3 regions of the Xenorhabdus sp. Sc-CR9 genome follow, and region 3 is predicted to be linked to each of the others. Evidence: riboswitches for the same ligand, from Rfam matches in the RefSeq annotation. Region 3 holds a riboswitch; each other region holds the start of a gene.

The links. A riboswitch is a leader RNA that binds a small molecule or an ion and turns the genes downstream of it on or off. The one in region 3 is predicted to bind thiamine pyrophosphate.
Positions count from the first base shown of each region.
Region 1: it holds a riboswitch for thiamine pyrophosphate, as region 3 does, so the genes downstream of both, thiD (bifunctional hydroxymethylpyrimidine kinase/phosphomethylpyrimidine kinase) here and thiB (thiamine ABC transporter substrate binding subunit) in region 3, are expected to answer to the same signal.
Region 2: it holds a riboswitch for thiamine pyrophosphate, as region 3 does, so the genes downstream of both, thiC (phosphomethylpyrimidine synthase ThiC) here and thiB (thiamine ABC transporter substrate binding subunit) in region 3, are expected to answer to the same signal.

Region 1 is NZ_CAWQTY010000109.1:82,352-90,469, forward strand. It holds gene trhP (prephenate-dependent tRNA uridine(34) hydroxylase TrhP) at 1-468, shown strand, start outside; gene fbaB (class I fructose-bisphosphate aldolase) at 1,085-2,134, shown strand; gene thiD (bifunctional hydroxymethylpyrimidine kinase/phosphomethylpyrimidine kinase) at 2,233-3,033, opposite strand; TPP riboswitch at 3,076-3,168, opposite strand; gene cspE (transcription antiterminator/RNA stability regulator CspE) at 3,293-3,502, opposite strand; gene AACQ81_RS05390 (amino acid permease) at 4,280-5,641, opposite strand; gene mgrB (PhoP/PhoQ regulator MgrB) at 5,942-6,097, opposite strand; gene AACQ81_RS05400 (helix-turn-helix domain-containing protein) at 6,265-6,651, shown strand; gene AACQ81_RS05405 (N-acetylmuramoyl-L-alanine amidase) at 6,900-7,733, opposite strand; gene AACQ81_RS05410 (alanine/glycine:cation symporter family protein) at 8,030-8,118, opposite strand, start outside.
Region 2 is NZ_CAWQTY010000159.1:39,535-47,652, forward strand. It holds gene thiE (thiamine phosphate synthase) at 1-109, opposite strand, end outside; gene thiC (phosphomethylpyrimidine synthase ThiC) at 93-2,069, opposite strand; TPP riboswitch at 2,218-2,342, opposite strand; gene AACQ81_RS07245 (HAD family hydrolase) at 2,396-3,067, opposite strand; gene nudC (NAD(+) diphosphatase) at 3,308-4,084, shown strand; gene dcp (peptidyl-dipeptidase Dcp) at 4,215-6,419, opposite strand; gene hemE (uroporphyrinogen decarboxylase) at 6,864-7,928, shown strand; gene nfi (deoxyribonuclease V) at 7,933-8,118, shown strand, end outside.
Region 3 is NZ_CAWQTY010000097.1:3,085-11,202, forward strand. It holds gene AACQ81_RS04450 (YgdB family protein) at 1-29, opposite strand, end outside; gene AACQ81_RS04455 (prepilin peptidase-dependent protein) at 35-646, opposite strand; gene AACQ81_RS04460 (prepilin peptidase-dependent protein) at 643-1,320, opposite strand; gene thyA (thymidylate synthase) at 1,457-2,251, opposite strand; gene lgt (prolipoprotein diacylglyceryl transferase) at 2,248-3,138, opposite strand; gene ptsP (phosphoenolpyruvate--protein phosphotransferase) at 3,347-5,593, opposite strand; gene rppH (RNA pyrophosphohydrolase) at 5,604-6,134, opposite strand; TPP riboswitch at 6,251-6,355, shown strand; gene thiB (thiamine ABC transporter substrate binding subunit) at 6,444-7,457, shown strand; gene thiP (thiamine/thiamine pyrophosphate ABC transporter permease ThiP) at 7,433-8,118, shown strand, end outside.

The DNA of each region.
Region 1 (8,118 bases), on a different contig from region 3:
TGTGCCCGAACTGCTCAGGTATATCGTCGGGCCATTGATGATGCCGTTGCCGGAAAACCTTTCGATCCAACGTTGATGACCACATTAGAAGGTCTGGCACACCGTGGCTATACAGAAGGTTTTCTACGCCGCCATACTCACGATGCGTACCAAACTTATGAATACGGTTATTCTGTGTCAGACACCCAGCAATTTGTCGGAGAATTTACTGGCAACCGCGTCAATGGATTAGCTGAAGTTATCGTGAAAAATAAGTTTCTGGTTGGCGATTCTCTGGAGCTTATGACACCATCGGGCAATATTAACTTTACGTTAAAATCCATGATAAATAAGAAAGGTCAGGTAATAGACATTGCTCCAGGTGACGGACATATCGTTTATCTCCCTTTTCCTGAAGAAATCGAACTGAAATATGCCTTACTTATTCGAAAATTGATAAGTGGCAATACCAGAACACCTTATTCATAAGAATTACAAGTGAAATAATTCGAAATAAGATTTTAAAGAAATTGTTCTGCTTTTTTAGAAACAGATCACATCAATGTTATTTTATTTCTCGTATTATCAGCCCTGAAAAATGAAGAACTAAAAAAGTGTTACTGTAAGACTAGGAACCACCTCCTTGGCTAGCTCAATCTCCCTTGGGCTGGCCTTTTCTTTTATTCGATAAAAAATAAAATATTTAACTTTCAAAAAGTTAAAATCCAACACTGCCCCATAAAAATAAATTAATTTAATGATTATCCTCTCTGCCATTGGCTATTTTTTGATTATTTTTTAGTAACGTTATTTATTATAAACAAAGGAATCATATCACAATAAATATCATTAATATTTATTCAGTTTAATGAAGGAAATTTTAAGAAAGCACCTCTCAAATTATTCAGTTATAGAATAGGTTAAGGTTTATTTTTCACTCTGTCAGATAAAAATTATTTCACTTTCCCTTGATGCAAAATGGTCAGATTTTAGCAATTATTATATTAACTGAAGCGATCCACTGCTGTTTCCCTTTCTACTTGCCTTGTTATTAATCTGAATATCAACAACAATCAGTAGCGCCTTTTGCAAACTGGAGTTAATCATGACTGATATCGCTAAGTTATTAGGAAAAGACGCAGAGAGTTTATTGCAACACAAATGCAATACCATTCCACAAGAAAATCTCTATCTCCCGGGCACAGATTTCGTCGATCGAGTAATGATTGAAAATAATCGACCTAATACTGTCCTGCGTTCCATGCAAACCTTGCTAAATCATGGTCGTCTGGCCGGAACAGGCTATCTCTCAATTTTACCGGTAGATCAAGGAGTCGAGCATTCTGCCAGTGCATCTTTTGCCGCCAATCCACTTTATTTTGATCCTAAAAATATTGTTGAATTGGCAATTGAGGCAGGTTGTAACTGTGTTGCTTCAACTTATGGTGTCCTCGCATCTGTTTCTCGACGTTATGCCCATAAAATCCCGTTTCTGGTAAAGCTCAATCATAACGAGGCATTGACCTATCCAACCCAATATGACCAAACTTTATATGCCAGTGTCGAGCAAGCATTTAACATGGGTGCAGTCGCAGTCGGGGCAACTATTTATTATGGCTCTCCCGAATCACGTCGCCAAATAGAAGAAATTTCAGCTGCTTTCGAACGTGCTCACGAGTTAGGCATGGTTACCGTGTTATGGGCCTATCTACGTAATTCAGCGTTCAAGAAGGATGGCGTTGATTATCATACCAGTGCCGATTTAACGGGTCAGGCGAATCATCTGGCAGCAACAATAGGTGCCGATATCGTTAAACAAAAAATGGCAGAAACCAACGGTGGTTATACAGCCATTGGGTTTGGGCATACTGATAAACGTGTCTATAGCAATTTGACTACTGAGCATCCGATTGATCTGGTTCGCTATCAACTGGCTAACTGTTACATGGGGCGTGCTGGATTAATCAACTCTGGTGGTGCTTCCGGAGATAACGATCTGAGTGATTCAGTTCGCACAGCAGTTATCAATAAACGGGCTGGAGGAATGGGATTGATCCTTGGCCGCAAAGCGTTCAAGAAATCAATGAAAGAAGGTGTTGAGTTAATTCACTCCGTTCAGGATGTCTATCTCGATACGAATATTACTATCGCCTAATCAAACTTTTGGTACCCAATGGATTTCAGGAGATAGGTATATTTCACAATGGGGATACCAGTATCCCCATTATTCAATGACAATCCTATCTCTCTAATTCACCACCATTGATGAAAATGATGCACAGGACCAATCCCCTGACCAACGTCAAGAGTATCTGCTTGTGCCAGCGCATTTTGCAAGTATGCTTTTGCAGAAGGTAAAGTGCTTTGCCAATCGGAATAACGTGGGCGTAATGCAGCAAGTGCCGCAGAAAGTGTACAACCGGTACCATGAGTATGTCGGGTATTCACTCTGGGCGCGGTAAAACGCCACTCTCCTTCACGGGTAAAAAGCCAATCCGGGCTTTCTTCATTGTTCAAATGGCCGCCTTTCAGTAAAACCGCTTGACATCCCATTGAAAGTAATTCTCTTCCCTGCTGTAGCATCTCCTTTTCTGTCTCCGCAGGATTGCATTTCAGTATGGCTGCTGCTTCGGGCAAATTAGGAGTGATCAAAGAAACGATTGGTAGTAGTTGCTCTATCATTGCCGCAATGGCTTCTGGTAATAGCAAAGGATCACCACTCTTTGCCACCATGACAGTATCCAATACAATATGGGAAACTGGGTAACGGCGTAATGATTCTGCAACTACAGCGATATTGGCCGCATTGGATAACATGCCAATTTTAGCACTGTCTATTTTAACATCTGAAAATACGGATTCTAACTGGGCAGAAACAAAGAGAGGATCAATATCATAAACCGATTGGACTCCTCTTGTATTTTGGGCAACCAATGCGGTTATGACCGTTGTACCGTAAGCGCCAAGTGCGGAAAAGGTTTTTAAATCAGCTTGAATGCCGGCACCACCGCTGGGATCAGTCCCTGCGATAGTTAGTGAGTTAATTCTCATGATGGTGACTCCTATTCACCAGCAAAAGAAAAGTGGGTATCAAAATAAAAGATACCATGACTTCCCTACGCTGGCATTATCCAGATCAGGTAATACGGGTACTTCTCAGTTCAATCAAGAACGCCCCGAGCCAAAATAAAAATCACTCTATTAGTATCCCAATAGAGTGATATTTGCAATAGATTATCGTCAGATAATGAAACTAAAATAACGATAAATATATTTAGTCAGAAGTTAAACACCAACCAAAATAAATTTATTACTATAAAGTTGTGACGTTTGCGGCAGCAGGGCCTTTAGGACCATCCTGTATTTCAAACTCAACTTGCTGGCCTTCAGATAAAGTTTTAAATCCATCTTTCATAATTGCAGAAAAATGTACAAATACATCTTTGCTACCATCAGCTGGAGTAATAAAACCAAAACCTTTAGACTCGTTGAACCACTTCACAGTACCAGTGATTTTTGCCATTTCAAAAATTTCCTTTGAATCACTTAATTCGCCGATTGACATGAAAATAAACAAACTAGTATTCGTTGCTGTTATTTATTAACAGAACTGTACTCCGTTTACCCATGTGTTTTATCACATACTCTTTATATAATCGCAAGCCATTTTTTTCAGGTGCTGGAGCCAACGCACATATTTGAAAATATTAACATCTATTCTTATTTGAAATTATCCAACAATTTTTAATCAACCTAACCATATGAATATATACAAAAATAAAATTTTAACCTAAAGAAACAACTTTAATTAACCTAATATATAATGCTGTTTTTTGCGCCTATTGCAGAGTAGAACAGAGAGTTATCACGGTCCAGAATCCATTTTCGATAACTATAAAGTTATCACTAATTCTATTCAACTCTTGATTAACATAAAATATAATCATCTTGCATATAACCAGACTACTTTTTTGTTTATCATTTATTAAATATTATTAAATAATAATGTTTTTGTCTTTACTCTATATATGGATAAACGACTTTATAAGATTTATAAAGTCTGAAGTTTGTCATTTGGCCACTCCATATGTTCTACTAATGACACTATTTCTATGAAATAATTCATATCAAGTGGTTTTAATTTATCCTTAATAATATGACAAATCTCTTACTTATGAGTCACTAAGCTATGATAAAACGTATAATACCTTTAGGATTAGGTTAAAAATGGAGGAATACTGATAAGAATAATCAGCCGGGCATAATACCCGGCTGAAAATACGCTGAAATAGATTAAGAATTAAGCAGCCTTTTTCTTTGCTTTGGCTACTAAGTAACCCAGCCATAATACACCAATCCAGAATGGCATTAAAATAACTGAAATACTAATTGATGGCATCATCAGAATAATAACAAGAATGAACGCCAGAAACGCTAAACACAGGTAGTTTCCAAACGGGTACCACAATGCCCGGAATTTTGTCTTAGTGCCTTCCTTATTCTTAGCTGCGCGGAATTTCAGATGGGCAAGACAAATCATAATCCAGTTAATAACCAGCGTTGTTACCACCAATGCCATCAACAACTCAAACGCTTTACCCGGTATAACATAGTTAATCAGTACACCCATTGATGTTGCCAACGCTGATAACCCAATAGATAAAACAGGTACACTACGTTTATTCACTTTTGTCAGAATGCGAGGCGCGTTGCCTTGTTTAGCCAAACCATAAAGCATCCGACTATTACAATATACGCCACTGTTATAAACAGATAATGCTGCCGTTAATACAACTATATTCAGGACATTCGCCACCCAAAAGCTATCCAGATCATGGAAAATCAAAACAAATGGGCTACCACCTTCGACTACATTCCCCCAAGGATAAAGTGAAAGCAGAATAGCCAGTGAGCCGATGTAAAACAGTAGGATTCGATAAACGACTTGATTGGTTGCTTTTGGAATATTTTCCTCAGGATTTTCCGCCTCTGCCGCAGTGATCCCTACCGTTTCTAATCCACCAAACGAAAACATGATTACCGCCATCGCCATGATCAAGCCGGAAACCCCATTAGGCATAAAACCGCCCTGCTGCCATAAATTGGTGACACTTGCCTGTGGGCCACCACTACCGCTGATCAGCAAATAGCTTCCAAAGAAAATCATGCCGATAATCGCAGTAACTTTAATGATAGAGAACCAGAATTCAGTTTCACCGTATAATCGAACATTAATCAAATTAATAAGATTTATCAGCACAAAAAATATTGCTGCGGAAACCCATGTCGGAATTTCCGGCCACCAATATTGGATATAAATGCCTACGGCCGTCAGTTCTGCCATTCCGACCAGAATGAACATTGCCCAATAATTCCAACCCGATAAAAAACCCGCAAAATCGCCCCAGTATTTATAAGCAAAGTGGCTAAATGACCCTGCAACTGGCTCCTCTACGACCATCTCACCCAATTGGCGCATAATCAAGAATGCAATAAATCCGCCAATTGCATACCCAAGTAGTACTGAAGGCCCTGCCATTTTGATGGTTTGAGCTATACCTAAAAATAACCCTGTACCTACTGCACCACCGAGAGCAATAAGTTGAATATGCCTGTTCTTTAAGCCACGCTTAAGCGTGGTTTGTTCTTGTTGTCCTGCCATTTAGTCCTCTTTTTGCGGTGCTTAGAATCCGTCTCATTGAAAGCTATTCTATTTGTTTTTTTGAACCTGAGTATTTTTTGAGTCTGAAAAGAGCAAGGAATCACCTCACTCTCCCAATTTTCATAAAATTTGTCGAGCTTAAATTGTCTCAACTATCATGGATTTTAGTTATGTGCTGATTTAACTCGATATTTAGTCTATAATTAGAATCAGATAGGTATTAAAACATCATTTACAAAGAATGAATACCATGTATGTATGTTAACACACATACATTCAGGATAATGATTGAGATAGAGATCAAAAAGGTATGTAGCGGGTAATAGAACAAACACCTAATTCAAATTCTCCTTTGCCTCGTTCACAAGGTACATCCAATGCCAACAAATACAAAAACAGACACACTACTATTAGGCACAATGTTAAAACCACTTTTTTATTTTTCAATTCAACCACCTTGGATTAATTTCATTGTAGTTAACATCCTAGTGAAATAGGATAAAAAGTTTTTACTCGCGGAAGCACTTGGTTTTATTATTGCCACTGCCCACAATGATGGGTTTTGTCATCTTGAAAAGAAGTTGTGTATACTTCTCCCCACCTTTAACCAATTTAAAATTGTAATGACACAAGATAATCACTTAGCACTTGTATACGCACTGAGTAAATGGATAGAAAACCATCTTGGCCGTGTCATTCATCTTGAAGAGCTTGCTGCTTACTCTGGCTATTCCCTTTGGCACATGCAGAAAATATTCAAAGAAGTCACAGGGATATCGCTTGGAAAGTACATAAGACAACGGCGCTTGGCTGGCGCAGTTTCTCTGCTGAGAAACAGTTCTTTACCTATTTTTGATATAGCCTTGGATTTCGGCTTCGGATCTCAATCTCATTTCACATATATGTTCCGTAAAGAATATGGCATTACACCTTATGATTTTCGTCAGAGCATAGATATGGAACTTGAAGTGAAGCTCCCATTGCATCTGACCTGTGACTGTGAATCATGAGGTAAGTATCATCAGCGGCCACTTATCTCGGCCGCCCTACTTACTTTCCACTGTTAATATCTCTTCTACCCCAACAAATGGTTGCGCTCTATACCCATCATTTTTCAAGTTGCAGCTTTGTTGGCTATCTAACTCATCCCTCCGTTTTTTATAAACATACGGTTACCTATGTTCCTCAGAGGCCTTCTCAAGAGATAAGTGCTGCATTTTGAAATTCATGCATCTATTTCAATAGAATTAAGCATAAATTATTCTTGATATTTTTCGACCAAAGCCAAAGCAATCGCTTCAGTTTCAGCATCAGGTGTACCATTAATATCGGATGGACGAAAATGCATCTGAAATGCCTGAATCGTTTTATGCGTTTCATCATCCAATACCCCTGTTTGAGGAATTTTATAACCATACCGAAACAGTGCCTTCTGTATTGAAATCACTGATGCAGGCATATCAGGACTTCTTCCAGCCAAATATTTATTAACAGTCCCGTGATCAGGCCAAGCACCAACCCCTTGCTCATAAAGTAACTGCCATGGGAAAACCGGACCGGGATCTTTTTTTCTAAGTGGAGCTATATCACTGTGGCCAACAACATTGACCGCCTTAATTTGATATCGCTGAATAATATCTTTGGCCAATCTAATCACTGCATCGATTTGTGATAAATGATATAAACACCACTCTTTTTTAATAAACTGTTGCTTAAAACCACAATTAACAATTTCAATACCAATAGAGTAACGGTTTAGACTTTGATATCCATTCCATTCACTTTTTCCTGCATGCCATGCTCTTTGCTTTTCTGGAACTAATTGAAAAATAATCGGCTCTTTATTTTCATACGTTGTCTGAGATGGAATGAGGTAATGCGTACTAACATTACCTCCCGTTAATGCCTGTAAAGATTTTCTATCATTCAAAACAGTATAATGCAAAACAAGGAATCTAATCGAATCAATATCCTGATTGGTCGAATAAGGATAAGAATAGTCGACAATATAACCATTTCTCTCTTCTCGCTCAGGAGAATAAGAACAACCAACTAACAGAGTAATAAATGCACATGCCATTAATTTTTTTATCATGTTCTAGCTGCTATTTAAAAAGAAAAGATAACGTTAAAATAACTATGTTCGGATATCTATATAATAGATAAAACTAAAGCAGATATGATGTTTTTTTAGTTTCAAACAGGATCTAACGTACAAATAAAAGCCGGACATTCAAGGAATAGTCGAATGTCCAGCTTTTATGGTTATCTTATATGAATAACATTCTGTTATTCATATTCCAATTGCCTTTCAAATGATTGCTTTATTGGTTACGCGATAATCTGAAATCTGTTGGATATAAACCTCTAAATTCCAATATCCAGCAATTACGTCTTCTGATTATTATTCAACATATCATTATCCCAAATACCCTTTTCAACTTGCTGCTGAATTTCTGGATAATCCTTGATATTGA
Region 2 (8,118 bases), on a different contig from region 3:
AGCGCTCAATCCATATCAGGGAATCCACGACAGGATAAAGCCCCAAGCGTTGTGCTGTCGGAGCAAAAGGAGCTGATAGATGTGTTGATGTGTCAGGCTGACTTTTCATGGGGCACCTCATCTGCGCTGTGATAAAGTTCACTGCCACGGGTGCGAAATTCTTCCGACATATGTTCCATTCCTGCTTCCTGTTCTAGTTTTGCTGCATAATCGCGTACATCTTGCGTAATTTTCATGGAGCAGAATTTTGGCCCGCACATAGAACAGAAATGGGCGACTTTGCCGGATTCTTGCGGCAGGGTTTCATCGTGATAGGCGCGGGCGGTATCAGGGTCAAGTGCCAGATTGAATTGATCTTCCCAGCGGAATTCAAAACGTGCTTTTGACATGGCATTGTCACGGATTTGAGCACCGGGATGGCCTTTGGCAAGATCAGCGGCATGGGCCGCGATTTTGTAAGTGATCAACCCCTGCTTCACATCTTCTTTATTGGGTAAGCCGAGATGTTCTTTGGGGGTGACGTAACACAGCATGGCACAGCCAAACCAACCGATCATGGCAGCCCCGATGCCGGAAGTGAAATGGTCATAACCGGGGGCGATATCGGTTGTCAGTGGCCCTAAGGTATAGAATGGCGCTTCGTGGCAATGCTCCAGCTCTTCCGTCATATTACGGCGGATTAACTGCATCGGGATATGCCCCGGCCCTTCGATCATGACTTGAACATCGTATTCCCATGCGATTTTGGTCAGCTCGCCGAGCGTGTGCAGTTCTGAAAATTGTGCTTCGTCGTTGGCATCTTGAATTGACCCAGGGCGCAGTCCATCCCCCAAAGAAAGGGAAACGTCATAGGCGGCGCAGAGTTCACAGATTTCCCGAAAGTGAGTATAGAGGAAGTTTTCCTGATGATGGGAAAGACACCATTTCGCCATGATGGAACCACCACGGGAAACAATGCCTGTCAGCCGTTTGGCGGTCATTGGAACATAGCGCAGCAATACACCGGCATGAATGGTGAAATAATCAACTCCTTGCTCGGCTTGCTCCAATAAAGTGTCGCGGAACATTTCCCATGTCAGGTTTTCCGCTATTCCGTTAACTTTTTCCAGTGCCTGATAAATCGGGACAGTGCCGATAGGAACCGGACTGTTGCGCAGTATCCATTCGCGGGTTTCGTGGATATAGCGTCCGGTGGAGAGATCCATCACGGTATCTGCGCCCCAGCGGGTAGACCAAATCAGTTTTTCCACCTCTTCTTCGATGGACGAAGTCACGGAGGAGTTACCGATGTTGGCATTTACTTTAACCAGGAAATTGCGGCCGATAATCATTGGCTCGGATTCTGGGTGGTTAATATTGGCGGGGATAATCGCGCGACCAGCCGCCACTTCCTGACGAACAAATTCTGGTGTGATGTTTTCCGGTAAATTGGCACCGAAATTTTGTCCCGGATGTTGTTGGCGGAGCACTTCACTGTGAATGCGTTCACGCCCCATATTTTCGCGCAGTGCGATAAATTCCATTTCTGGTGTGATGATGCCTTGGCGCGCATAGTGCAATTGGGTGACGCGCTTTCCTTGCTTGGCTTTCAGCGGATGCGGGCGATGGCGACAACGCAGGTGATCAAGCCCTGCGTCTGCGAGGCGTTGTTGGGTAAAGTCGGAGCTAAGAGTGGAAACGGGTTCAATATCATTGCGTTCGTCGATCCACGATTGGCGGATTTTGTGCAATCCCGTTTGTATATCCAGTACGGAAGTAGGATCGCCATAAGGGCCTGAGGTGTCATAAACCGGAACTGGTTCGTTTTCCTCAAATTGGGGATTCTCTTTGGTGCCGCCGGTGAGTGTAGAGGAAAGTTGGATCTCACGCATCGGAACTTGGATATCAGGGCGTAAGCCTTCAAGATAAATACGTTTTGAATTGGGAAAAGCCACCCCTTGAACGGTGTTGATAAACGTCTGTGCGGCATCTCGTTGAGCCTTGCGCGGCCTTGCCTGATGGGGTTTTGGCGAAATATCAGCTGTTGGGATAATGGTATTTGAAATAGCGGTATTATTGGACTTAGACATAGCAAATTCCTGACTGTGTTATCACCTGTCTCATTGCTGGTCAGGCTTAAGTTGAGAAAATTGCTTGTCTGGAGCTCGCAGGGAGTAATGGTTTGTAGCTGAACATGGTTTGTACACGATGCTGTCATAGGTGTACGTAATAATCAGCGAGGTGATTACTCTTGTTCCCTTCGCGGGTATTAGCCCGATCAGGTTCTGCGGATCCCGAATAAACGGTCTCAGCCTGTGTCCATCGTGGTATACGCTGAACGCTAGGCACTCCGACAAGAAAAACACCCCAGAGTATAAAGGGGATTATAAAAACTACAACCTTTAACTGTAACCTTTTAGTATGACTCTAAAGTCCAGTTCAATTGCGTCCATCCGTGAATTTCGGCTTCCAATTGCAAACGAGGGTCTGCATTGATGGTAAAAACTTCGTCAGCAAATAAACACATTGGTAAATCATTTATAGAGTCTGTGTAGAATGAAATATGCTGCGGAGATAAATTCTGTTCTGATAGCCATTGCTGCAAGCGGGTGACTTTTCCTTCGCGGAAAGTGAGGGTTCCCAGAACATTACCGGTATAGCAACCCTCTTCCATTACCATATCGATCCCCATTACGGTTTGGACACCGAATGCAGCTGCAATTTTCTTTACCACGAAAGAGACGGTGGCGGAAATAATAATGATGGGAATGTCTTGCTGCCGGTAAGTATCCAGTTGTTTTTGGGCTGCGGGATAGATGAGTGGTTTGATTTTTGTTTCTACAAAATCAGTTAGCCAGATATCTACTTGTTCTTGGGAGATTTTGTGCAGTGCCTGCATGCTGAATGCCAGATATTTGTGCATATCCAGCTTACCTGCACAGTAGTCAGCTATCATTTTCTGGTCTGCCTCAAGAAAACGGGGATCAGTAATGATATTTTTCTCCCATAGATATTGTGTCCATAACCGGCCGGAATCTTTGCAAATTAATGTTTCATCTAAATCAAATACGGCAATTCTCTGTGACATGGTTGATATTCCTCAATTTAATTTAATGTATTTTTATTTATTTAATTCGGATCGTATACCTGCAAATTTTCAATTTGTAGAGCAGTCAACAAAAATGACACTTGAAAGACGAAGAGTATAAATGAGTATTAATTAGGGTGGCTAATAGAGCAGATTGCAGACGGAAGATAATGAAAAGAGTATGCTGAATTTGGACAAAATGCCATGAAGACAATCGTACAACTCATGATGGAATAGATGATGATACAGCAAAAATTGACAGGTACAGAACAGGGCTGGTGGATTGTCAGTCTTGAGAATCAAGTCTGGCTACCACAGGGGGAATTACCAACAGGGACTGCCCGCGAATGGTCATTGCAGAACCACATGGCGCAGCCCATCGGAGAATGGTTGGGGGATACAGTGTGGCTGATCCGCCATAAAATGGCTTCAGATATGTCTTCTCACCGCTTATTTGTTGATCGGGAAACCAAATTATTTCAATTGGTAGGGCGTGCTGTGCAATTGGCTGAGTTTTATCGTTCACATCATTATTGTGGTTACTGTGGTCATGAAATGAAGCATAGTCAACATGAATGGGCCTGTTTGTGCAATCACTGTCAGGAATGTTATTACCCACAAATTGCTCCCAGTATTATTGTTGGCATTCGTCGTGATGACCATATTTTGTTGGCACAGCACCAGCGTAGCCGAAATGGTATTCATACTGTGCTTGCTGGGTTTGTGGAAATCGGTGAAACGTTGGAAGAAGCGGTGCATCGCGAAGTGATGGAAGAGAGTGGAATTAAAATCCGTAACTTGCGATATGTCGCTTCTCAACCATGGCCTTTCCCGAACTCCTTGATGGTAGGATTTTTGGCCGATTATGATAGTGGTGAAATTACAATTGATCCCGTTGAACTTATCAGCGCAGACTGGTATCGCTACGATAACCTTCCTTTGATCCCTCCTTCTGATACGATTTCCCGTCGTTTAATTGAAGATACGGTTGCGTTATGTCGCCAGCAGTCATGTTAATTACTCAATGAGTTGAGAAAGGCCTTTTAAAAACATGTTCGGATCTGCAAGGGGATAACCGGCAACGGCTAATACAACTGTGACTGTATATCCCCTTCATTTTAAAACCCATAAGGTATGGCAATATACCTTATTCTTTTTGTTCCTTTAGGCCCCGGTTTTCTAGCATAGGCTCAATACTTGGTGGCTTACCGCGGAAGTCGATATACAGCTTTTCCAGGTCTTCACTATTGCCACGTGACAGCACCTTATCGCGGAAACGTTGGCCATTCTCTGGCGTCAATCCTCCGTGTTCGGTAAACCAGGCAAAGGCATCGTCTGCCAGCATTTCTGTCCACAAATAAGCGTAATAGCCGGCAGCATAGCCGCCACCCCAAATGTGTTTGAAATAGCTGGAACGATAGCGCGGGGGCACGTAGCTGAGAGCGATATTGTCTTGTTGCAGAGACGCCCCTTCAAATTTATCTACATCCTTCTGTGGCTGATCAGCGGCCAGCATATGCCAGTGCATGTCCAACAATGCGGCTGACAGCAGCTCGGTCATGAGGTAACCTTTGTTGAATTTGTCAGCCTTATTGATCTTATCCACCAACGCCTGTGGCATGGCTTCACCGGTTTGGTAATGCTTGGCGTAATGGGCAAATACCTTTGGATCACGCGCCCAGTACTCATTAAGTTGTGAGGGAAATTCCACAAAATCACGGGCGGTATTGGTACCGGACAGGCTCGGATATTTCTGATCGGCAAACATGCCGTGCAAGGTATGCCCAAATTCATGGAACAGGATAATCACTTCATCATACGACAATAGTGCGGGCTGGCCCGGCGCAGGTTTGGTAAAGTTGGTGACGTTGTAAATCACCGGTTTGGTTCCAATGAGCTTTGACTGACCGACAAAATTATTCATCCAAGCTCCACCCCCTTTATTGTCACGTTTGAAGTTATCGGTATAAAACAACGCCAACGGCTTCCCGTCTTTATCGAAAACTTCATACACGCGGACATCGGGTTGATAAACCGGAATATCTTTACGTTCTTTAAAAGTGATGCCATACAGCAGATTAGCAGCATAGAATACGCCATTGTTCAGAACGTTATTCAGCTCGAAATACGGCTTAATCTGTGACTCATCCAAATCATATTTTGCTTGGCGTACCTGTTCAGCATAAAACGACCAATCCCAAGCCTCCAGCTTGAAGTCTCCTTTTTGCTGGTCAATCACTGCCTGAATGTCTTTGGCCTCGCGCTCAGCGCGTGCCGTTGCCGCTGGTACGATATCGCGTAAAAATTTCAGCGCGGCTTTAGGCGTTTTTGCCATCTGATTTTGCAGTTTCCACGATGCATAATCCGGGAAGCCCAGCAGATTAGCCTGCTCAGCACGGAGCTTCGCTAATTGGCTCAGGGTTTGACGCGTGTCATTATCGTCACCTTTTTCGGCTCGGCTCCACGAGGCTTCAAATAACGCCTTACGTGTATTGCGATCTTTCAGGTCTTGCAAACGTGGTTGCTGAGTGGTGTTTTGCAATACCAACAGCCATTGGTTGTCTAGCTTACGCTCATTGGCAGCCTGAGCAGCCGCAGCAATTTCGCCATCGGATAGCCCACCCAGCCAGGCTTTATCTTGAACCACCAGCGCGCCATTCTTGGTTGCTGCCAGCAATTTATTGGTGAACTGGGTACTGAGTATTGCTGCTTCCTGATTCAACGCTTTTAACTTTACTTTATCCGGATCAGACAAGTTAGCCCCTGCTAACTCGAAGCGTTGATAAGTCACTTCCACCAATCGGCGCGATTCCGGGTCCAGATTCAACGTTTCGCGCTGCTGATAAACAGCTTTGATACGGTTGAACAGTTTACTGTTCAACATAATTTCATCCTTCATCGCCGCCAGCTTTGGTGAAACATCCTCATCCAGTTTTTGTAGTTTGTCAGTGCTGTTAGCTGATGTCATCGCTCCAAATACGCTAATTACCCGTGTCAACATTGCGCCTGATTTCTCCAGTGCGACAAATGTATTTTCAAAGTCAGGCGTGGCGGGATTATTGGCTATTTTCCCGATCTCTTCCAGTTTCTGTTTAATACCGGCAGTAATTGCGGGTGCATAGTCTGTTTCTTTTATTTTATCGAACGGAGGAGCCTGAAATGGTAGTTCGCTTGTGGAGAAGAAAGGGTTTTTGCTCTTGTACTGCTGTTGATTAGCTTCACCGCTCACACTCACCTCCTTTACCTGATCACTTGATGCGTTCGTGTGATCAGAACCCGGTTTATTTTCTTCGGCCTGCGCCTGAGTGCCTAGTGCCAAGCCAATAGCCAGTACTAAAGTGGATAAACGTATCAATCGAAACTCCTCCATGTAGGTCGTCTAATAGGTTATTTATCAATGAAAATAACTTCATAAGTACTTTGATGCAGTCAATTAACTAACGTAAATCAATTCATTTAACGATTTACTGAAGAGCGCGAACAATGAAGGATGATGGCAACGTGAGAAGCCCTTCCTTCGTATAACACGTTGGTAACATAAATGTAACATAATGGAGGCAATGAGCTGGTGGGCATAGTCCTTGTTCCGGGTTTTGTGACTCCGCCCATAAATTTTTTCAGCCGGTGTTGTTCGTTATATACCCAATGGATTTCGAGTTAAGCCAATAAAGCCGTAGTTTGAAAGACTACAGGTGTTGCTGCTTGAACGTTTATTTATTGGAGGTCAAGACGGAAGTTCGGTTTCCGACGTGTTATCATGCACACGCTTTTTGTCGATAATCAAAGGGAGCCTGTCATGAATGAGTTGAAAAACGACCGCTATCTGCGTGCCTTATTGCGTCAGCCTGTTGATATCACACCTGTGTGGATGATGCGTCAGGCCGGTCGATATTTACCAGAATATAAAGCGACACGTCAGGAGGCGGGAGATTTCATCTCGTTATGTAAAAATACTGAGCTGGCTTGCGAAGTCACGCTTCAGCCCCTGCGCCGTTTTCCTCTGGATGCTGCGATCCTGTTTTCTGATATCTTGACTATTCCTGATGCGATGGGGTTGGGGCTTTATTTTGAAGCAGGAGAAGGGCCACGTTTTCAATCTCCGATTCTTAATCATGCCGATGTGGAAAAATTGCCTGTCCCTGATCCAGAAATGGCGCTGGGCTATGTGATGGATGTTGTTCGTGCGATCCGCAAGGCGTTGGCAGGTCAGGTTCCTCTGATCGGTTTTTCCGGTAGCCCGTGGACACTGGCAACCTATATGGTTGAAGGAGGAAGCAGCAAGGCATTTACCAAAATTAAAGCCATGATGTATGCTGAACCTGCGACATTGCATATGTTACTGGATAAATTGGCAAACAGCGTTATTCTATATCTAAACGCGCAAATTAAAGCGGGCGCTCAATCTGTCATGATTTTCGATACTTGGGGTGGAGTCTTATCTCATCGCGCTTATCTGGAGTTTTCCCTGCAATATATGCATAAAATTGTAGATGGGTTGATCCGTGAACACGAAGGCCGTCGTGTGCCTGTTACCCTGTTTACCAAAGGGGGAGGCCAATGGCTTGAGGCGATGGCGGCAACGGGGTGTGATGCACTTGGGTTGGATTGGACGACGAATATTGCTGATGCCCGCCGTCGTGTTGGAGATAAGGTTGCTTTACAGGGTAATATGGACCCATCTACGCTGTATGCTGCACCGGCACGAATTGAAGAAGAAGTTTCGAGAATTTTACAAGATTTTGGTGTAGGCAACGGGCATGTTTTCAATTTGGGACATGGCATTCATCAGGATGTTCCACCAGAGCATGCCGGTGCCTTTGTCGAAGCAGTACACAGACTTTCAGCAAAATATCATCAATGACTTTATGATTGACACAAAGGCACTACGTCAGGAACAGATAGAGACATCACGGCAGGTTATCCGCCATGATGTGTTTTCTACATCTTTTACGCCAAAGTTGATTGCGGGTGCTGATGTTGGGTTTGAAGATGGCGGTGCGGTGACGCGTGCCGCTATTGCGGTTTTGCACTATCCCTCATTAGAATTGATC
Region 3 (8,118 bases):
ATCTGTTTTTTATTATCAGTTCCTGCCATTTTCTTCACTCCCTGATATTGCGCAGCCGGATTGTTGTTTGATGGCGATGCACAATGGATGGAGATTTAAGCCAATGAGCGTTAATGGACAAGCTAATGAAAACCAGCCCTCTTTTTACCTGTAACTTTTCAAGATAAAAGGTATCAATCCCAATTTCTCTGAGATCAAACAACCTTTCCCAACCATTTTCCTGACAATCGCCCGCACCTCTTTTCCATTCCAGAGCACGGTTATTTAACCGATAACCAAAAAACTCAGATTCAATATGTTCGGGTTTTTCCCATCGATCATTTAAATTAAGATCAAAAGCAACAATAATGCAGGAATTAACGGATTCTGTATTTTTATTTTTTATTATCAGTGGTTCTCCTTCACACTGTTTTCTATCCCGGCAATAACCTGCTCGCCTGATATCCTTTTCCATCAAATAGGCAGTTCTAGTTACCAAATAATGCAACCTATACTTTCGATAGAGGTCGAGAATTTGCCCTGATAAAATTGGGTAAGTTTTTGTCATGGCGACCAAAATCACACTACCGATTAGCATTGCCACCAAAACTTCCAATAAAGAAAACCCTGTCTGTTTTTGCTTAAAACAGAAAATGGCCGGCATCATGGTTTTTTTATTCCTTCACAATGAGGAAGCTGGCTAATAGTATCGCTGCATGTCCTGATCCTCCCCCGCCCTGAAATTATCACGCTAATTTCTCCGGCAGAGTTTGCCAATATAAAATTGGCTGGCATGGCAGTGTTCCTGACGCCATAAAAATCAATGCGATTCGTCGTAGATGATACTAAAAGCACATCATCATAAGGAGAATAAACTCGTGCGCCATCACCTTCATCACAGTCAGATATCTGAGTGATAGAAGATACCAAACACCAAGACTGCCCGCTCATTAACCATAATGTGCGATTCTGATTCAGATAGTTTGCCTGAGCCTGTTGCCTTTCCATAAAAGACAGCACGTTATTCACCGCTGATTGCAAATGTAATCGGTTCTGATATTTCTCCCAATGATACACTCCCCAAGACAGGCTAATGGAAATGATAAACATCGCTATCAATAACTCCAATAATGTAAATCCTGATGCTTCATTGCTAATTACAGCATTGCTGAGTGCTTTATTGTGATAACACATTATTTCCATATCAATTTTATTTTTTTCTGGTTCAGACTCACTGTTTCTTGCAGCAAATATCTTCAATTCATAGAAAAATGAAAAGACAACTAATTGAATTATGCGAAGCGTTTTCAGAAAAAAATAATGATGAAATGACTTTTTCATTTTATTTGCGCAGTGGCACGCAAAAATGACAGGAAGCTAATTTTTAATATTGAGAACCGTTAGCGACAGATGTAAAAAGAGCAGGTAAAACCCGCTCTTTAACAATTTGATATTGAATTTTGAACTATTATGGTTCTTAGATCGCAACTGGGGCTTTGATGCCCGGATGCGGGTCATAATCCACAATCGCAAAATCTTCGAAACAATAATCAAACAGTGAATCTGGCTTGCGTTTAATAACCAGTTTAGGCAATGCACGCGGCTCACGGTCCAACTGAAGATGAGTCTGCTCCAAGTGATTGCTGTAAAGATGGGTGTCCCCCCCTGTCCAAACAAAATCACCCACTTCAAGATCACACTGCTGAGCCATCATATGTACCAACAAAGCATAACTTGCAATATTGAAGGGCAATCCTAAAAACACATCGCAGGAACGTTGATAAAGCTGGCAGGAAAGTTTGCCATCTGCTACATAGAACTGGAAAAACGCATGGCACGGCGCCAACGCCATTTTATCCAATTCCCCAACATTCCACGCAGAAACAATAATCCGGCGTGAATCAGGATCACTTTTTAACTGCTCAAGGACTTGGGTCAATTGATCGATTTGGCGACCATCCGCAGAACCCCAGGCGCGCCATTGTTTACCATAAACAGGTCCCAAATCTCCATTTTCATCGGCCCATTCATTCCAGATGCTCACGCCATTATCATGCAAATACTTGATATTGGTATCACCATTCAAAAACCAAAGCAGCTCATGAATGATAGAGCGCAGATGGCAACGCTTAGTTGTTACCAATGGGAAACCTTCTTGCAAATTGAAACGCATCTGATGACCAAAGATAGAAAGCGTTCCCGTCCCCGTACGGTCATCTTTTGCAGTGCCTTCTTCCAGCACTTTTTTCATTAAATCCAGATACTGTTTCATTTTGCCTCTTGTATCTTGTCATTTCGAGTTTTGTTGCGGGGGTATTTATATGCCCATACCATCATAAATATTCCCACTAAAATCATAGGAATGGAAAGGAGTTGCCCCATACTAATTCCTTCAAACAGCCCGAGCTGGGCATCAGGCTGACGGAAAAATTCTACTATTATGCGGAATGCACCGTATCCGATCAGGAATAACCCCGAAACGCTCCCCATCGGGCGCGATTTACGGATAAATAAGTTAAGAATGATAAACAACACGATGCCTTCAAGTACCATCTCATATAGCTGGGACGGGTGGCGGGGTAAGACACCATATTTCTCCAGAATCGGCCATAAAGAAGGGTTGGTTGTAGCCAATGCAATATCTTCGCTGCGGGAACTCGGGAACAACATCGCCCAAGGTGTATCAAGCGTAACACGCCCCCACAACTCCCCATTGATAAAGTTACCGATACGCCCCATCCCCAAGCCAAAGGGAACCAACGGAGCGACAAAATCAGCAGTCTGTAAAAAGTGGCGCTTCGTACGGCGCGAAAACCACCACATGGCACAGATAACCCCTACCAACCCACCGTGGAAAGACATGCCTCCGTCCCAAATCTTGAACAGATAAAGGGGATTATCAAGGAACATTGGGAGATTATAGAACAGGACATAGCCAAGACGTCCGCCAACGAAAACCCCGACAAACCCTGAATATAATAAGTTCTCGACTTCGACTTTGTTCCAGCCACTGTTCGGTTGTGCCGCACGGCGATTTGCCAACCACATGGCAAAAACAAAACCAACCAGATACATAAAACCGTACCAGTGGAGAGATACGGGCCCGATTGAAAACATGACAGGGTCAATGTTAGGAAATGCCAGATAGCTAGTGCTCATCGTTCCCCACTAAAAATATGTTGTGTGAATGCTATTGTGAATAAATCATCTGTTGCGAATGAATTATATTGCTTGAATAACTTAAGACAAATAATTGCAAATAATAGCATAGGCAACTATTCCCTTCATCTTTCAAACTATTGCGTTGTTGGCGGCATTACATCTTGAAATCCGTCGGGCGTAAGCTGACTAAGTGCTATGGATAAAGCTAAATACCGCCCCGAATCAGGCCACCCAGACTATTCGCCTCCATAAATTCGGCTGCCAACCCTTTGATCTGCTCACTAGTTTCAGCTTTCAATATGACGCTGATAAGACGTTCTAGATCATTAGCATCCAAATGGCGCAGCAAGTATTTGATACGCGGAACACTCCGGCCACTCATGCTCAGGCTACGATAACCTAAACCAAGCAATATTAATGCCCCGAGCGGTAAACCTGCCATTTCACCACATATGCTAATAGGGAGAGCAAGGCGTTGGCATTCGTCAAAAGCCAGTTTCAGAGCTCTAATTACAGCCGGATGCAAATTATCATATAGTGAAGCTACATGTGTATTATTGCGATCTACCGCAAGCAAATATTGGGTCAGGTCATTTGTGCCAATAGAGACGAAATCAATCCGTTTCTTTAATTGCGGCAACAAAAACATAGTGGAAGGGACTTCAAGCATAATGCCAATCTGTGGCATGGTAATCGTTCTAGCGATGGCTTGTTCAACCTCAGATTTCGCCCTCTCAAGCAGTTTTCGTGCCTCATCAATTTCCTCAATGCTTGTCACCATCGGCAAAAGTATCTTTAGATTGCCAGTGGAAGCATTGGCTTTTAGCATCGCTCTGAGCTGAATCAGGAATATTTCAGGCTGATCCAGCGTGATACGAATTCCGCGCCAACCAAGACAAGGGTTGTCTTCATTAATCGGCATATAAGGAAGTTGTTTATCTGCACCAACATCCAGCGTTCGCAGCACCACCGGCTTATCAGGGAAAAGTTCCAATATTTCTTGATAACGGTTCTTCTGCTCATCTTCTGATGGAAAACCACTATGCAGCATAAAAGGGATCTCTGTACGATACAGTCCAACGCCATCAATACTGTCCGCTATTTGCTGCTCATATTTTAAACTAAGCCCTGCGTTGAGTTGCACAAGCACTTGTTCTCCGCTTTTAAGCTGTGCCTGCTGTTGCTGCTCACATTCAGCTAATTTACTGAGAACCTGTTCTTCTTCAATTATTTGCTGATACTCCTGGACAATCAACGGCTCTGGCTCAATAAAAATCTCACCGCGATAACCATCAAGGATTAGCGTCCGATTGTGCAACAACTCAGGTTGTATATCTGCCCCCATGATAGCGGGAAGCCCCATCGCACGAACCAGAATAGCGGAATGGGAATGCGTTGCGCCATCACGCACAATCACCCCGGTCAATTGTTCCTGTGGCATCTCAGCCAACAAATTGGCACTGAGTTCATCGGCAACCAGGATAAAATGCTCCGGCCACTGAGTGGCATCAGTGAAAGAATCATTCAGATGAAACAATACCCGTTGTCCAAGAGCACGCAGATCAGATGCCCTCTCCCGCATGTAGGGATCTTGCAGGCTGGCAAATTGCCCGGCGTATTTTTCAATCACAGTTTTGACTGCCCATTCAGCGACAAAACCATTATCAACTGAATAAAACAGATCTTGCTTGAGTTGGGGGTCATTTAATAAATGAGAATAGAGATCGAAAATGGCAGCACTTTCTTTCTGCGAGCTAGAGGTGAAACGCTTGCTGATTCGACGGCACTCCGCAGTTGATTCTTCCAGAGCACGAATTAATCTCAGACGTTCAGATTGATAATCCAAGGTTGATGCCTCAGATACCTGCTCCAGCAAAGGTTGTGAGCGGTCTTGCCACCCTTGGGACATGACGATGCCATTGGAAATGGCCAGTGCTTTAATACGACTCTGGCGGTACTGACCAAATATCCCTTTTGCCTGCGCCTGAGCGAGAATAACAGCAAGCTGCATTGCCAGTGTTACCATGAAAGATTCTTCACTTTCATCAAACAGGCGCCGTTCATGTTGCTGAACAACCAATATCCCCTGCAACTGGCGGCGATAAATAATCGGGACACCTAAAAAAGCCCGCAGACTTTCTTCTTTCACTTGGGGGATATATTTAAAACTGGGATGGTCACGAACATCAGAAAGATTAATTAATTCAGACAAACGCCCGACTTCACCCACAACACCTTCATTGAAAGCTAAACTGACCGAACGCCCTTTTGGTTTTCTCAGCCCTCTGGTTGCCATCAGGTAATAACACTGACGTTGATGATCTGCCAGATAGATAGAGCAAACATCCGTATTCATTGCCAGACAGGTTTCATTGACCAGTAGCTCAAGCGCTTCAGATAAATTGGCTGCCATCGCAACCTTTTCAACAATTTCTCGTAAGCGCATGAGCATAAACTGTTACCTAATTTCTTCTGCGACGATATAAATAAGGCGAATAGAGCTGTGAAGCAGGTTCCTGCATTGGCATCACAATGGAAGAGAATTCTTTCATCACGCGGCGATATACATCCCGTTTAAAAGAAACCACTTGCCGGACAGGATACCAGTAACTAACCCAACGCCAGCCATCAAACTCCGGCGTATTACTGCGCTGCACATTAATATCAGCTTCATTACACAACAACTGTAATAAAAACCAACGTTGCTTTTGCCCAATACAGACGGGCTTTGTATCCCAACGCACCAAACGCTTGGGTAATTTGTAACGCAACCAGCTCCGGGTCGAGGCAAGAACCCGGACATCTCTGCGATTTAAACCAACTTCTTCAAACAACTCGCGATACATTGCTTGCTCTGGTGATTCCCCTGGATTTATCCCCCCCTGAGGAAACTGCCAAGAATGCTGTCCATAGCGGCGAGCCCATAGAACCTGACCTTGGCGATTACAAATTACAATTCCTACATTCGGGCGGTAGCCATCATCATCGATCACCAGACTACCTCTCGATAAAACGAATTTGAAAAGATAACTAATTGTTTCACACTCATCTCAAGCGGTAAACCTCTATGATTGGACTTTGCAGACCCGGCCGAAGTCTCTACAATACGGCCATCTCAACGGGGTGCAGTTGTTGCAAAATATTGCTGCTGAGAACAAACCCGTCGGACCTGAACCGGTTAGTACCGGCGTAGGGATTTGGGATGCTAATAATTGATTAAAATAAGTAATTTTCATTTAGCTCCTTCTCAGATCCTTTGCCAATCTTCTAATAACCATTGTTAATAACGACAGGAGAGCAAAGTGTTTAAGAAATTATTTTCCCGCTTTATTGCCATTAGTACTCTCTCGATTTCTGCCAGTGTTTTTGCTCAGACGGCTCAAGTAAAGCCTACGCTGACAGTGTATACTTATGACTCATTTGCCTCTGAATGGGGACCGGGGCCTGCCATTAAAAAAGCTTTTGAAACAGGGTGCAATTGTGAACTGAAACTCATCGCTCTGGAAGATGGGGTCTCCTTACTGAACCGTTTGCGGATGGAAGGCAAAAAAACATCAGCGGATATCGTTCTGGGATTGGATAACAATCTGATTCAAGCGGCTCAACAAACCGGATTGTTCACACCAAGCCATATCGATACTTCAAAACTGAAATTACCCATTTCATGGAATAATAATACGTTCATTCCTTATGATTACGGTTATTTCGCCTTTATTTACAACAAGAATACCTTACCTCATCCACCCAAAAGTATGGATGAATTAATCAATGACCACCAGAATTGGAAGATTATTTACCAAGACCCTCGCACCAGTACTCCGGGCTTGGGGTTCCTGCTCTGGATGCAAGATCTCTATGGTGACAAAGCGGCACAGGAATGGCAAAAAGTTGCCAAAAAGACACTCACCGTCACGAAAGGCTGGAGTGAAGCCTATGGCCTGTTTCTGAAAGGTGAGGGCGATATGGTACTGAGCTATACCACATCTCCGGGTTATCACATCATTTCAGAGAAAAAAGATAATTATGCAGCGGCTATCTTCAAGGAAGGCCACTATTTACAAATTGAAGTAGCAGCCCAGTTAGCCTCAAGTAAGCAACCTGAATTAGCACAGAGATTCATGAATTTCATGATTTCTCCAGCATTTCAGCAAGTCATTCCAACAACTCAATGGATGTATCCTGTGATTGATATTCCGTTGCCTGACGTTTTCAAACAACTTCCTGTTCCTGAGAACTCTCTGCAATTCAACGCAGATGAAGTGGCAAAATACCGTACAAAATGGATACGTACATGGCAAAGCGCTGTAAGCCGCTAATAGCAGGCTGGTTATTACCGGGGGTCATTGCCTCCGGTTTATTGATTATCGTTGCCTTGTCTGCATTTGGGGCGCTGTGGTTCAATGCGCCTGAAAGTAATTGGCAGGAATTCTTGAATGACCGTTATCTCTGGCATGTCATTCGATTCACTTTCTGGCAAGCATTTTTATCCGCCGTATTATCGGTGACCCCCGCCATTTTCCTTGCAAGATCACTTTACCGCCGCCATTTTCCCGGTAAGGCTCTCTTTCTGCGCTTATGCGCAATGACATTGATCCTGCCGGTTTTGGTCGCTTTGTTTGGTATCCTTACCGTTTATGGTCAAACAGGCTGGTTGGCAAATATTTTCCAATGGTTAGGTATTGAATATCGTTTTACACCTTATGGATTACAAGGGATCTTGCTGGCTCATATTTTCTTCAATATGCCGATGGCAACACGCCTGCTGCTGCAATCGCTGGAAAGTATCGCAATTGAACAGCGGCAACTTTCAGCCCAGCTTGGTATGAATGAATGGCAACATTTTCGTTTTATTGAATGGCCTTATCTGCGCCGCCAACTTTTACCAACAGGCGCACTGATTTTCATGCTGTGTTTTGCCAGCTTTGCTACCGTTCTCGCTTTAGGGGGAGGCCCTGCGGCAACAACTATTGAACTGGC